Regions from separate parts of the Nocardioides faecalis genome, predicted to be linked through region 2. Evidence: predicted binding sites of a transcription regulator. Region 2 holds the regulator's gene; the other holds the start of a gene.
What was found. The regulator LexA, encoded in region 2, represses DNA repair genes until DNA is damaged. The targets are predictions, from matches to a motif close to TCGAACANNTGTTCGA.
Positions count from the first base shown of each region.

Region 1: KG111_RS06885 (HNH endonuclease signature motif containing protein) is a predicted target of LexA. The motif match lies at 3,861-3,876, and genes of this name have one in related genera.

Region 1 covers NZ_CP074406.1:1,494,559-1,501,212, reverse strand. Annotated here, with positions in the region: gene KG111_RS06905 (FAD binding domain-containing protein) at 1-301, shown strand, start outside; gene KG111_RS06900 (xanthine dehydrogenase family protein molybdopterin-binding subunit) at 298-2,448, shown strand; gene KG111_RS06895 (PPOX class F420-dependent oxidoreductase) at 2,461-2,946, shown strand; gene KG111_RS06890 (pyridoxamine 5'-phosphate oxidase family protein) at 3,052-3,519, shown strand; gene KG111_RS06885 (HNH endonuclease signature motif containing protein) at 4,048-5,229, shown strand; gene KG111_RS06880 (hypothetical protein) at 5,425-6,105, shown strand; gene KG111_RS06875 (fasciclin domain-containing protein) at 6,198-6,654, opposite strand, start outside.
Region 2 covers NZ_CP074406.1:689,274-695,927, reverse strand. Annotated here, with positions in the region: gene KG111_RS03230 (vitamin B12-dependent ribonucleotide reductase) at 1-1,025, opposite strand, end outside; gene nrdR (transcriptional regulator NrdR) at 1,165-1,650, opposite strand; gene KG111_RS03220 (hypothetical protein) at 2,002-2,343, shown strand; gene KG111_RS03215 (LysM peptidoglycan-binding domain-containing protein) at 2,434-2,823, opposite strand; gene lexA (transcriptional repressor LexA) at 3,103-3,825, shown strand; gene KG111_RS03205 (MXAN_6640 family putative metalloprotease) at 3,888-5,498, shown strand; gene KG111_RS03200 (ATP-dependent DNA helicase) at 5,479-6,654, opposite strand, start outside.

The sequences.
Region 1 (6,654 bases), 810 kb from region 2:
CCGGGCGTCGTACGCCTTCGCGCTGGTCTCGGTCGCCGCCGGCCTGGAGCTGGCCGAGGACGGCACCGTCACCGACGTGCGGATCGCGTGGGGCGGGGCGGCGCACAAGCCGTGGCGGGCGAGCCGCGCCGAGGAGCTGCTGCGCGGCCGGGTGCCGGACGAGGAGACGGTGCGCGCCGCCGCGGACGTCGAGCTGGCCAGCGCCGAGGTGGACGAGCAGACGGCGTACAAGCCGGCGATGGTGCGCAACGCCACCGTGGCCGCCCTGCTCCACCTGGTGCGGGAAGGAGGGGCGCGATGAGCGAGCCCGTGGAGGTCCGGACCACCCCGGTGCACCAGCGTGCGATCGGCACGGCGAGCGTGCGGGCCGACGGCGTGGAGAAGGTGACAGGCCGGGCGCGCTACGCGGTCGAGCACGCACCGCCCGACGCGCTGCACGCCTGGCTGGTGCTCTCCCGGGTGGCGCGGGGCCGGATCACCAGCATCGACCCCGCCGCGGCGCTCGCCCACCCCGGCGTGGTGTCGGTCATCGACCACACCAACGCCCCGCGGTTGGCGCAGACCGACAACAAGGAGCTGGCGATCCTGCAGGACGCCTGGGTCGGCTACCGCGGCCAGGTGGTGGCGGTGGTGCTCGCCGAGACCTCCGAGGCCGCCCGCGAAGGCGCCGCGCTGGTGCACGTCGACTACGAGGTCGCCGAGCACGAGGCGGAGCTGCGCGAGGACAACGCGACCTACCGGCCCGAGCAGGTGAACCCGGCGATGCCGACCGACACCACCGAGGGCGACGTCGACGCCGCACTGTCCGCAGCCGACGTCCGCGTCGCCGAGACCTACCGGACCGCGTACGAGTCGAACAACCCGTTGGAGCCGCACGCCCTGGTCGCCCGGTGGGCCGACCCCGCTGAGAAGTCCGCCGAGGACTCCGCCGAGGGGGACGCTGATCCGGTGGTGCTGACGTTGCACGACTCCACCCAGGGCGTGCACGGCGTGGTCTCGACGCTGGCGCCGATGCTCGGGCTGACACCGGAGCAGGTGCGGGTAGTTGCGCCGTACGTCGGCGGCGGGTTCGGCAGCAAGGGCGAGGCGCACAGCCACGAGATGGCGGCGGCGCTCGCCGCGCGCACGGTGCCGGGCCGCGCCGTGAGGCTGGCGGTGACCCGGCAGCAGATGTTCGGCATGACCGGCTACCGCACGGCCACCATCTCGCACGTGACGCTGGGCGCGCGGGCCGACGGTGCGCTGACGGCGCTGGAGCACCGGGTGGCCGAACAGACGTCGCGGATCCGTGAGTTCGCCGAGCAGACCGCCTCACCGAGTCGGATGATGTACGCCGCCCCTGCGCGTCGTACCAGCCACCGGCTGGCGCAGCTCGACGTGACGGTGCCGTCCTGGATGCGCGCGCCCGGCGAGATGCCGGGCATGTACGCCCAGGAGGTCGCCATGGACGAGCTCGCCGTCGCCACCGGCATGGACCCGATCGAGGTACGACGCCGCAACGACACCGCGACCGACCCGGAGACCGGCCTGGCGTTCAACGAACGGCGGCTGATGGAGTGCTTCGACCGGGGCGCGGAGCGGTTCGGCTGGTCCGAGCGCGCCGAGGCGCCGCGGGCGACGCTGGACGGCGACTGGTGGGTCGGCCTGGGGGTGGCCTCGGCGACGTACCCGGCCATGCGCTCGCCCGGCAACCGGGCGCGGGTGCGCGCGCTGGAGGGCGGGCGATACGCGGTGGCGATCGGGGCCGTGGACATCGGCACCGGCGCCCGGACCGTGCTGGCGCAGATCGCCGCGGACGCGTTGGGCGTCGCGGTGGAGTCGGTGGAGCTGGAGATCGCGGACACGCTGCTGCCGAGCGCGAGCGTGGCCGGTGGCTCCTCGGGCACCAGCTCGTGGGGCTCGGCGATCGTGGCGGCGGCCCAGCTGTTCCGCGCCGACCACGGCGACGCTCCCTCGCCCGGCGTGGAGACGACCGCCGCGGCGGCGGACGCGCCGGGCGCGAAGACGCACGCCATGCACTCCTTCGGTGCGGTCTTCTGTGAGGCGCGGGTGCACCGGCTGACCGGGGAGATCCGGGTGCCGCGGATGCTGGGGGTCTACTCGGTGGGCCGGGTGATCAACCCGACGACGGCGCGCTCCCAGCTCCTCGGCGGGCTGGTGATGGGCCTGTCCGCTGCGCTGTTCGAGGAGTCCTGGCGTGATCCGCGGTTCGGTCACTTCGTCACCCAGGACCTCGCGACCTACCACGTGGCGACCAACGCCGACGTGCGTGAGCTGGAGGTGGAGTGGCTGGAGGAGGACGACACGCTGCTCACCCCGATGGGCTCGCGCGGCATCGGCGAGATCGGCATCGTGGGCACCGCCGCGGCGGTCGCGAACGCCACCTTCCACGCCACCGGCCGCCGGGTGCGGCAGATCCCGCTGACCCCCGACCTCTTCCTCGACTGAACGGACACCCCCATGGCCCGCAACATCGCCACCAACACCGACGTCGACCGCGACGCCCTGCTGGACTTCGTCCGCCCGCGGCACCGGTTCCTGCTGATCACCCGACGCGCCGACGGCAGCCCGCAAGCCTCGCCGGTCACCGGCGGCGTCGACGACAGCGGCCGGCTGGTGATCGCGACCTACCCCGAGCGCGCCAAGACCCGCAACGCACGCCGTGACCCCCAGGTGGACGTGGTCGTCGTCTCCGACGAGTGGGACGGCCCGTGGGTGCAGGTCTCCGGCACCTGCGAGGTGCTGGACGCCTCCGACGACGAGGGCAACCGGGACGAGGCGGCGCTGGACGCGTTCGTGGAGTACTTCCGCAACATCGCCGGCGAGCACTCCGACTGGGACGAGTACCGCGCCGCGATGGTCGAGCAGGGCAAGTCCCTGCTGCGGATCACCCCGACCGCCTGGGGCCCCGTCGCGACCGGCGGCTTCCCGCCGCGACTGGTCTGAGCGCGTCAACACCCACTGCGCACCACCGTGGGAGACTGCCGCATGCCACTGACCAACCCTTAGCTTGCGGGGCCGACGCCGCAGCAGGGACTCCCTCGCGACCAGCTGGAAGAGCGGATCCTGAACCTGCTGTCGGCGCAGAACATGGCCGTCATCGCCACGACCAACTCGGAGGGCTCGCCGGCCGCAACGCCGGTGCGGTACTACAGCCTCGGGTTCGAGATCTTCTACACCAGCTGGAATGCCTCGGTGAAGTCGCGCAACCTCCAGCGAGACCCCCGCGTGTCCGCAGGCATCTTCGCGCCGCTGGTCGGCCAAGCAAGCAGTCGAGGAGCGCAGCTGTTCGGCACCGCCAGCACCATCGAGCGCGAGGAGCCGGAAGCCGCCGCCTACTGGGAGGCATTCCGCTGGCAGTCGGACCACGTGGAGCGAGGACGCTCCCTCGACGACCCGCCGCAGGATCCGCTCACGGTCATCACTCCGCATCGAATCCTCTACACGGAGCACTGGCTGCGTCGCTCGGGCTTCGCACCGCGTCAGACATGGCGACCGACACACTCGCCGTCGACCTGAACGCGAAGGGCCACCTAGCGACGCGCGGAGGCTATCGACGTCGCGGCTCGCGGTGGCGGTACAGCGTCATCAGGTGCGCCACGAACTGGCCGAGCACACCCAAGCGTGAGGGGTTCAGCGCTCGGCCGTTGTCGCCCGCGCGCATCGTCGAGCCACGGTGAGATCGCGAGACGGACACGCGGATCGATGGGTTCCTGGGCAGCCGCCGCCGCAGCCTCGCGGCTGAAGTGTCACCACCAAGATGATTCAGAGCGTCACCGATGTCCCGATGCAGAACTGTCACCGATGCCCCTGAGACATCACACACCGCGAGCTCCAGTGAGAATCCGCCAGCTTCGCACTAGAACACTTGTTCGATTAATGGTAGGATCGACCGTAGGTCGAGCGCTCCCGCTCGACGCGTGACCCACCGTCTCGGGGAGGTCGATCGCAGTGACCGCTGGTGTTCTCACCCGCCATCCCGTGCTCCAGGCTGCCGGGCAGATGCGTCGGGTCCTGGGCGAGGTGGCGGACGTTGAGCCGTTGTTCATGGCGACCTCCGACAAGGAGACGGCGCTGGTCGAGCTGACGCACATCGAGGCCCAGGTCGCCGAGCTGAGGCTGCGGTTGCTCGCCTCGGCCGATGATGTCGCGGCGATGCACGGTGCCCGCGACGCCGGCGCCTGGATCGCCCACACCACCCACACCGACCCACAAACGGCACGGGCCGACTGGCGGCTCGCCAAGGCGCTCGAGACCCGGACCGTGGTCGCTGCCGGGATGCGGGACGGCCATGTGTCCGCGGCGCAGGCGAGGGTGATCACCCTCGGGCTCGACGAGCTGCCCACCGAGCTGGCCCCGGAGACCGTCGCCGGGGCAGAGGTGACCCTGGTCGGGTACTGCGACGAGTTCGGTCCCAAGGACCTCCGCCGGCTGGCACGCCGGATCCTCGACGTCGTCGCGCCCGAGGTCGCCGACGCCGAAGAGGGCAAGAAGCTTCAGGACGAGGAACGGCACGCCCGCGAGAGGGCGACGCTGAGCCTGCGGGACCTCGGCGACGGCCGCACCCGACTCTCCGGAGTGCTGCCGACGACCGTGGCGAACCGGCTGCGGACCTATCTCGACGCCTACACCTCACCCCGCAAGAACGGCGGGACCGGCGGGGTCTCGACAGGCTCGACCACCGCCATCCCCCGGCACCGAGCCAACGCCCACGCCTTCGAAGCACTGCTCGAGCTCCTCGACCCCGACCAGCTCCCCGAGCACGGCGGCGATGCCACCACGGTGATCGTGGCCCTGTCCCACGAGCAGCTGCTGACCGACCTCGCCACCGCGATCGCGATCACCGGCGGTGGCGCCGACCCGATCTCCGCCGGCGAAGCCCGGCGCCTCGCCTGCCAGGCGGCGATCATCCCGCAGGTGTACGGCGGGGACTCCGAGCTCCTCGACCAGGGCCGCGCGAAGCGGTTGTTCACCAAGCCCCAACGCAAGGCGATGAAGGTCCGCGATCGACGATGCCGGGCTGAGGGCTGCACCATCACCGCGGCGTGGACCGAGGCCCACCACCTCAGACCCTGGTCCCAAGGCGGTCGCACCGACCTCAAAGACGCCGTCTGTTTCTGCAAACAGGACCACCTCCGCGCCCACGATCCCAGCTACGAGATGACCCTCCTGCCCAACGGCGACTACCGGTTCACCAAGCGACAGTGTGCCCTGCCTCGGCCAGGTTGAGCGCGACAGCACCACCGCGCCCACGACCCGCGCCCACCCCACCTACGCGATGAACCTCCTGCCCACCGGTGACCTCAGGTTCCACCGACGGTTCTAGCCCGGCCGGGCCACGGTGCCAGGATCTCTGGTCCGACTGCCTGTGGTGACTCGGTAGCTGCACTGGCTGTGGAACCCCGAAGGCTGTGAGACCGTCTGATGACCATGCCGACGTTCACGATGAGCCCTGCCCCCACTGGCAGCATCCGACCGCGCGCCGTTCGCCGGGCAGGTCGCGGCGCCCTGCTGCTGAGCCTGGCCCCCGGAGCCGTCTTCCTCGCCGGATGCGGCAACGCCCCCACCACTGCCAGCCCCGTGGTGCCATCCAGTGAGCTCGCCGACGCCGGGAAGCGCCCCTGCCCAGAGGAGCTGCCCACGGGCGATGACCCTTCCGGGCACGGCTTCGGGGCCGATGAGCCGGCGGACGAGCGCCCGGACCTCCTCGCGCCCGAGGAGGCGTGGGTGTGTCAGTACTGGCCCTTCGACGCTGGCACGACCGCCGACGGCGGTGCTGTCTTCGGGTGGACGCGCAAGGGCGACCCCGAACCCGTTCCCGCCGGGGACCTACCCGCCCTCAAGACGGCCCTTGACGACCTGGCCCCTGCCGACCGCAACCGTGCCTGCACCGCTGACCTGGGCGCACGGTGGATGATCGTGTACAGCCACGGCGGCGACCAGACCGGGGTGGTCGTCGACGACTACGGCTGTCGAGACGTACGCCTGACCGACGACCCGCACGCAACAGCGCCGGGTTCGGAGGACCAGCGCGGCACGGTCGGTGGCGTGCTGGACGGCGGTCGTGCCGTCCTCGATGCCGTCGGCGTCGGGCGCTCGGACTGACCCGGACACCTCACCAACGCGACCGGCCCCCTCCGGTGCCTGACCTCGAGGGTCGAGCGCACGGAAGGGGCCGGGACGTGGTGCGGCCGACCTCAGAGGTCGATCGGACGCAGCACCCGGTTGATGGCGTGGGCGATCTGCTTGTTGCCCTTGTTGATGTCCACCGCCACCACGCGCGGGTTCTGGGCGTCGCGGTCCTTGTCGATCAGCTTGACCTTCTTGCCCTTGACCCGGACGGTGATGTTGAGGTTGGCGGCCGTCTTGAGCTTGGCGCCGTCGGACTTCAGCACCTTCTTGGCGTTCAGCCGCTGCGGCACCACGTGGTAGAGCAGCACCGCCTCGAGGGTGTCGACGTCGGCGACCTTCGCCACGGCGTTGAAGGTCGCGCGCTCGGTGCGCGGCTGCTTGCCGCTGAGGTCCTTCACCAGCCGGCGGAACGCGGCGTCGGTGGGCAGGAACGCGGTGAGGCGGGTGTCGCCGTCGGCGAGCACCGAGACCGGGCTGTTGGGCTTGGCCTTGAGGACGGTGGTCACCGCCTTCTCGAGGATG
Region 2 (6,654 bases):
TCGTCGTACTGCAGGCCGGGGTCGGCGCAGGCCCAGGCGGCCTCGCTGATCTTGCGGAACAGCGAGCGGGCGTCGACGGTCTCGATGACCGAGCCGTCCTTGCGCGAGCGCAGGCCGAACTCGCGACCCTCCTCGACCGCGCGCATGAACTCGTCGTTGACGCGCACCGAGTTGTTGGCGTTCTGGTACTGCACGGACGTGATGTCCTTGCCGCCCAGGTCCATGTCGAAGCCGGCGTCACGCAGGGCGCGGATCTTGTCCTCCTCGCGCCACTTCGTCTCGACGAACTCCTCGATGTCGGGGTGGTCGACGTCGAGGACGACCATCTTCGCCGCGCGCCGCGTGGCGCCACCGGACTTGATGGTGCCCGCGGAGGCGTCGGCGCCGCGCATGAACGAGACCGGGCCCGAGGCGGTGCCGCCGGAGGAGAGCAGCTCCTTGGAGGAGCGGATGCGGGAGAGGTTCAGGCCGGCGCCGGAGCCGCCCTTGAAGATGAAGCCCTCCTCCTTGTACCAGTTCAGGATCGAGTCCATCGAGTCGTCGACCGAGAGGATGAAGCACGCCGAGACCTGCTGCGGGGAGGCGGTGCCGACGTTGAACCACACCGGGGAGTTGAACGAGAAGTACTGGTGCACCAGAAGCCAGGTCAGCTCGTGCTCGAAGACCTCGGCGTCCGCCGCGGACGCGAAGTAGCCGTTCTCGATGCCGGCCTTGGTGTAGGTCTTCACGACCCGGTCCACCAGCTGGCGCAGCCCGGTCTCGCGCTCCGGGGAGCCGACGGCGCCGCGGAAGTACTTCGTGGTGACGATGGTGGAGGCGTTGAGCGACCAGAAGTCGGGGAACTCCACACCCAGCTGCTCGAAGACGGTCTCGCCGGTCTTCCAGTTGGTCTGGACGACGTCGCGCCGCTCCCAGTTGATCTCGTCGTAGGGGTGCACGCCCTCGGTGCTGAACACCCGCTCGATCTTCAGGCCCTTGCCGGCGCCGCGGCGCGTCTCGGTGGGGTTGCTGGCCGTCTCGGTCATCGCTGTGTGTTCTCCCTGGTGTCCGTGCATGTGTGGTGCGGCGAGTGGTGGTGCTGTGTCGTGCTGAGCGGTGTCGTGCTCTTGCTGCAACGTGGTGCCCCGGCAGGCGGCTTCCCCACCACCTGCCGGGAGTCTGTGGTCAGCCCGCGGGGGCCGGGTGAGCGGATTCGGACTGCAGCTGGCGCTCGGCGCGCAGCATGGCGATCTCGTTCTCGAAGTCGGCGGCGGAGTCGAAGCCGCGGTAGACGGAGGCGAAGCGCAGGTAGGCGACCTCGTCGAGGCGCCGCAACGGCGCCAGGATGGCCAGGCCGACCTCGTGGGCGGCGATCTCGGGGCTGCCGCCCAGCCGGAGCTGGTCCTCGACGTCCTGGCCGAGCCGGGCGAGGTCGTCCTCGTCGACCGGGCGGCCCTTGCACGCCTTGCGGACGCCGGCGATGGCTTTGGAGCGGGTGAACGGCTCCGTGGCGCCGGAGCGCTTGAGCACGGTCAGCTGCATCGCCTCGACCGTGGTGAACCGCTTCTCGCAGTCCTGGCACATCCGGCGGCGGCGGATCGAGCAGCCGTCGTCGGCGACGCGCGAGTCGAGGACCTTCGTGTCGGTGTGCTTGCAGAATGGGCAGTGCATAAGGTCCTCCTCCCCGGGGGTGCACCTGTGGACGGCAGCGGGACCGCCTGTGCAGAACGCGTCAAATCCTGTGGACTCCACGATCCATCCTGTGGACTAGATGTGGAGAACTACATCCTTGTAACTACTAGATGTTGTGGTAACCGTACGCCGTGTGCGCCACGGCGTGCAAGTGCTCAGCCGCCTCTGCGGCGCAGTTTTTACCCGCCGCCACGTTTACGCAGGTCACAGGCCGCGCGGCATCCACCGACGGGCCAAAGGCCCGGCTCACAGCGGCCTCGCGGACGGCCCGCGGCACGGGCTCGGCGGGTTGGCCGGCCCCGGGGCCGCCGATCGGACACAATGGCGGGCGTGGCTGGGGGGAAGCGGGCAGGCAAGCGGGCGGGCAGCCGCGAGCGGGCGCAGTTCCGCCCGGACCTGGCCCTGATGGCCGTCGCCATCACCGCTGCGGTGGTCGGCTGGGGATTCCTCGTGTTCACCGCCATCGGCTTCGGCGCCGACGCCCGCCAGGACGGCAGGGCCAGCTCCTGGCTGCTGCTCATCGCGTGCGCCCTTGCCGCCATGGCCTGCCTCTTCCTCGCCTTCATGCTCGCCGCGCGGCTCGCGCGCGCGCTCGGCATCGCCAGCGCCCCCGAGTCCAAGCCCAAGCGGGACCCGAACGCACCCAAGGGCGGCAAGCGCGCCGCTCGGTGAGCGCGAAGGGCGGGACCCGGCAACGGGTCCCGCCCTTCGTCTTCCCCTGCTCCGCCGGGGTCGAGGCGGCGGAGAGTCTGTGCGGCCCGCTCAACGGGTCGGGATGCGGAGCTCCTGGCCGGCGTAGACCACGCTCGACGACAGCGTGTTGAGCTGCTGGATGTCCTGCATCGCGGAGCGGACGTCGGTGCCGGTCTCGGCCGCCACGTCGCTGGCGATCGCCCACAGGGTCTCCCCCGGCGCGACCGTGACGACCTCGACGGCGGCGGGGTCGCCCTGCGCCCAGGTGGCCACCGAACCGGCGGCGACGAGCACCGCGACGAATCCGATCACCACCAGCGCCAGCGCCAGGACGACGACCCGCCCTCGGCGCGTCAGCCGGACAGTCGAGCCGGTGCGGACCTGGCCGGCGCGGGCCTGGCGAACCGCGGGCAGCACGCGGGTCTCGGTGTGGAACGGGGCAATGGTGGCAGTGCTCATCTGGACCTCCGGGGGAAGTGGGCGAGCCTCAGTTCTAGGAGGACCGTCCGACGGAAGTGTTCGATCAGAGGTTCGATCGAACATGTGTACGAGACTAGATCACATGTTCGAACAAGTCCAGGGTTTGTTCGACAAGATGTTCGAACACCCCGCGCTCGTGCCGCCGACACGCCTGTTCGAACAGATGTTTGATGCGGGGCGCCCGGTTCCGTTAGCGTCGGTGCCACCACGCCGGGCTCCCCGGCAGCGACACCGCCGCGCGAACTGGAGGCCGATCCCATGGCACAGAGCAAGGACCGCACCGTCACGGAGCTGCCGGACGGCCCGCCCGACTCCTCGGGACTCACGCCGCGCCAGCTGCGGGTCCTGGCCCACATCAAGGACAGCATCGAGAAGCGCGGCTACCCGCCGAGCATGCGGGAGATCGGCCAGGCCGTGGGCCTGACCAGCACGTCCAGCGTCGCCCACCAGCTGCGCTCCCTGGAGGAGAAGGGCTACCTCAAGCGGGACCCGAACCGGCCCCGCGCGCTCGAGGTTTTCCTGCCCGAGGTGCTCAAGGCCCGCCGCGCGATGGGTGCCGCCGAGGAGACGTCGTACGACGAGACGGGCATCGGCGACGCCGCGCCCGCCCCCCGCAACGTGCCGGTCGTGGGCCGGATCGCCGCCGGCGGCCCGATCCTGGCCGAGGAGCGGGTGGAGGACGTCTTCCCGCTGCCGCGCCAGCTGGTCGGCGACGGACAGCTCTTCCTGCTCGAGGTCAGCGGGGAGTCGATGATCGAGGCCGCGATCTGCGACGGCGACTACGTGGTGATCCGCCAGCAGCCGTCCGCGGAGAACGGCGAGATCGTCGCCGCGATGATCGACGGCGAGGCCACCGTCAAGACGTTCCAGCGCAAGGACGGCCAGGTCTGGCTGCTGCCGCACAACCCGGCGTTCGAGCCGATCGACGGCACCAACGCCACGATCCTCGGCAAGGTGACCGCGGTCCTGCGTCGGGTCTGAGATCCGGCGGTGGTGCCGTAGGGTCGAGGGGTCATCGTCCCCCACCGAAGGCACCACTCCTGATGCTCCTGCGCGGCCGTTCGCCCTTCTCGGGGCTGGTCCTCTCCATCCTCACCTCGCTGGTCGCGGCACTGCTGGTCGTCACCGCCCTGGGCGTCAGCGCCCAGGCCGACCCGGTGAGCCCGGGCACGCCGGCCGACGGCTCGGCGCCCGCGGGCGGAGCCTCCGCCGCCGGCGCCGACCCGGGCGACCCCGAGCAGGTCGCCGAGCAGGCCCTGGAGACGGTCGAGGAGCTGATCGCCGACCCCGCGGCGAGCCTGACGGCGACGGGCGGTGAGAAGCCGGACCTGACCAACGCGCTCACCGACCTCGCCGAGGTGGCCGACGACCTGCGCGACGACCGCGCGGCCGAGGCGAAGAACATCATGGCCCGGCCCACGGACCCCACGAAGACCTGCGCGACCATCGACCTGGTCTGCTACGGCCCGGTCACCGACCAGCGCGTGTGCGCCGGTGGGGTCTGCGTGCACTACGTGACCAGCGGTCCGAACGCGGTCGCGCCCGAGAACGACGGTCCCGGTGGCCTGTACCCCGGCACGGCCGGCGGACGCCCCGACTACGTCGAGACCGTGCTCGACACGGTGCGCCACGTCCGCGACCGGTACCGGGCGGCCGGCTACCGCGCCGTGCTGCCCGACGGCACCGCGGGCGGGACCGCGAACGACTTCGACGTCTACCTGGGCCAGATGCCGAGCGGCTACTACGGCTACTGCGTCTCCTCGCCCAGCCCCAGCGCCGCCGCGCGCACCGCGTCGAGCTACTGCGTGCTCGACAACGACTACCGCGAGTACGCCAAGCACACCCCCCTGCAGAACCTGCAGGTCACGGTGGCGCACGAGTACTTCCACGCCGTGCAGGTCGCCTACGACGCCACGGAGGCCGTCTGGTTCCGCGAGGCGACCGCCACCTGGGCCGAGGACGAGGTGTACGACGGCATCAACGACAACCGTCAGTTCCTCCGCGACGGCCCGCTCGGCAAGCCCGGTCAGCCGCTGAACGCCTCGGCTGCCCGCTACGGCTCGTGGATCTTCTTCCGCTACCTCAGTGAGCGCTACCCGGCAGCGACCGGCGGCATGGCCAACATCGTGCGCCAGATCTGGGAGCGCTCCGCGCACAGCGGCCCCGGTGCGGCCGGCCAGACCAACCTGAGCGCCCTCTCCTCGGTGCTGGCCGCCCGGGGCTCCTCGTTCCGGGTCACCTTCGGCAAGTTCGCCGCGGCCAACCGCTACCCCGCCACCTCCTACTCCGAAGGCGCCGCCTACCGGCTCGCGCCGACGCTGCGCGGCTACCGGATCAAGCCCGGCAAGCGGGTCGCGCTGAGCACCAAGCTCTCCCGGCGGGCCTCGGGCACGGTCCGGTTCAAGTCGATGACCGGCGGCAAGCGCACCCTGAAGGTGCACGTCACCATCCCCAAGGCCACGGCCGGCGGTTACGCCATGGTCACGATCAAGCGGGCCGGCAAGAAGCCGGTCACCAAGCGGCTCCACACCAACAAGGCCGGCCGGGTGAAGAAGAGCTACTCCTTCGGCAAGGGTGTGGACTGGGTCGAGCTCACGCTGGCGAACGCCAGCTCGAAGCGGCGCCCGATCCAGGTCAACGCTCGGGTGCGCTGACCAGGCGCGCGAGCGCCTTGCGGACCAGCTGCGGGTCCGTGGTCGGCCACATCGGCGGCAGGCTCGACTTCAAGAACCCGCCGTAGCGGGCGGTGGCCAGTCGCGGGTCCAGCACCGCCACCACGCCGCGGTCGGTGGTGGTGCGGATCAACCGGCCCGCCCCCTGGGCCAGCAGCAGCGCCGCGTGCGTGGCCGAGACCTGCATGAACCCGTTGCCGCCGGCCTTGTCCGCCGCCTTCGACCGGGCGCTCATCAGCGGGTCGTCCGGGCGGGGGAACGGGATCCGGTCGATGATCACCAGCTGGCAGGTGTCCCCGGGTACGTCGAGGCCCTGCCACAGCCCGAGGGTGCCGAACAGGCAGGTGTGCGGGTCCTCGACGAACTGGCGGGCCAGCTCGGGCAGCTGCGCCTCGCCCTGGGCGAGGGTGGTCAGGTGCGGCAGCACCGTGCGGACGTGCTCGGCGGCCGCCTCCGCGGCCCGGCGGCTGGAGAACAGGCCCAGGGTCCGGCCCTCGGCGGCGTCGACCAGCTCGGCGATCTCGTCCAGCTGGGCCGGCCCGAGTCCGTCGCGTCCGGGCGGCGGCAGGTGGCGGGCGACGTACAGGATGCCCTGGCGGGGGTAGTCGAACGGGCTGCCGACGTCGATGCCGCGCCACGGCTGGGCGCCTTCGCCCTTCGCGACGGCCGGCAGCCGCTCCGAGGGCTTCAGCCCGACGGAGGTGGCGATGGAGTCGAAGTCGCCGCCGAGCATCAGGGTGGCCGAGGTCAGCACCACCGTGTTGTCGGCCAGCAGCTTGTCGCGCATCGGCCCCCACACCTGCAGCGGCGCCACGCACAGCGTCGGCGGCATCCGGTCGCCGCCCTCGGTGCGCCACAGCACGTCGGCCTCGGAGCAGGCGGCCATCCGCTCGGAGGTGGCGAACACCTCCTGCACCATCGCCTTGGCCTGGGTCAGGCCCGGGTCGGGCTCGCTGCCGGACTCCTGCTTGGGGAAGGCGGTCACGCACGCCCGCGCGGCGTCGCGCACCAGCACGAGGGCGTCGGCGAGGTCCTCAGGCAGCTGCTCGAACCGGCCCGGTCGCGCCTCGGCGACGGCGGCGCGCAGCGCGTCCGCGGCGTCGGCGAGGTCGTCGGCGGGGTTCGAGCCGCTGCGGTT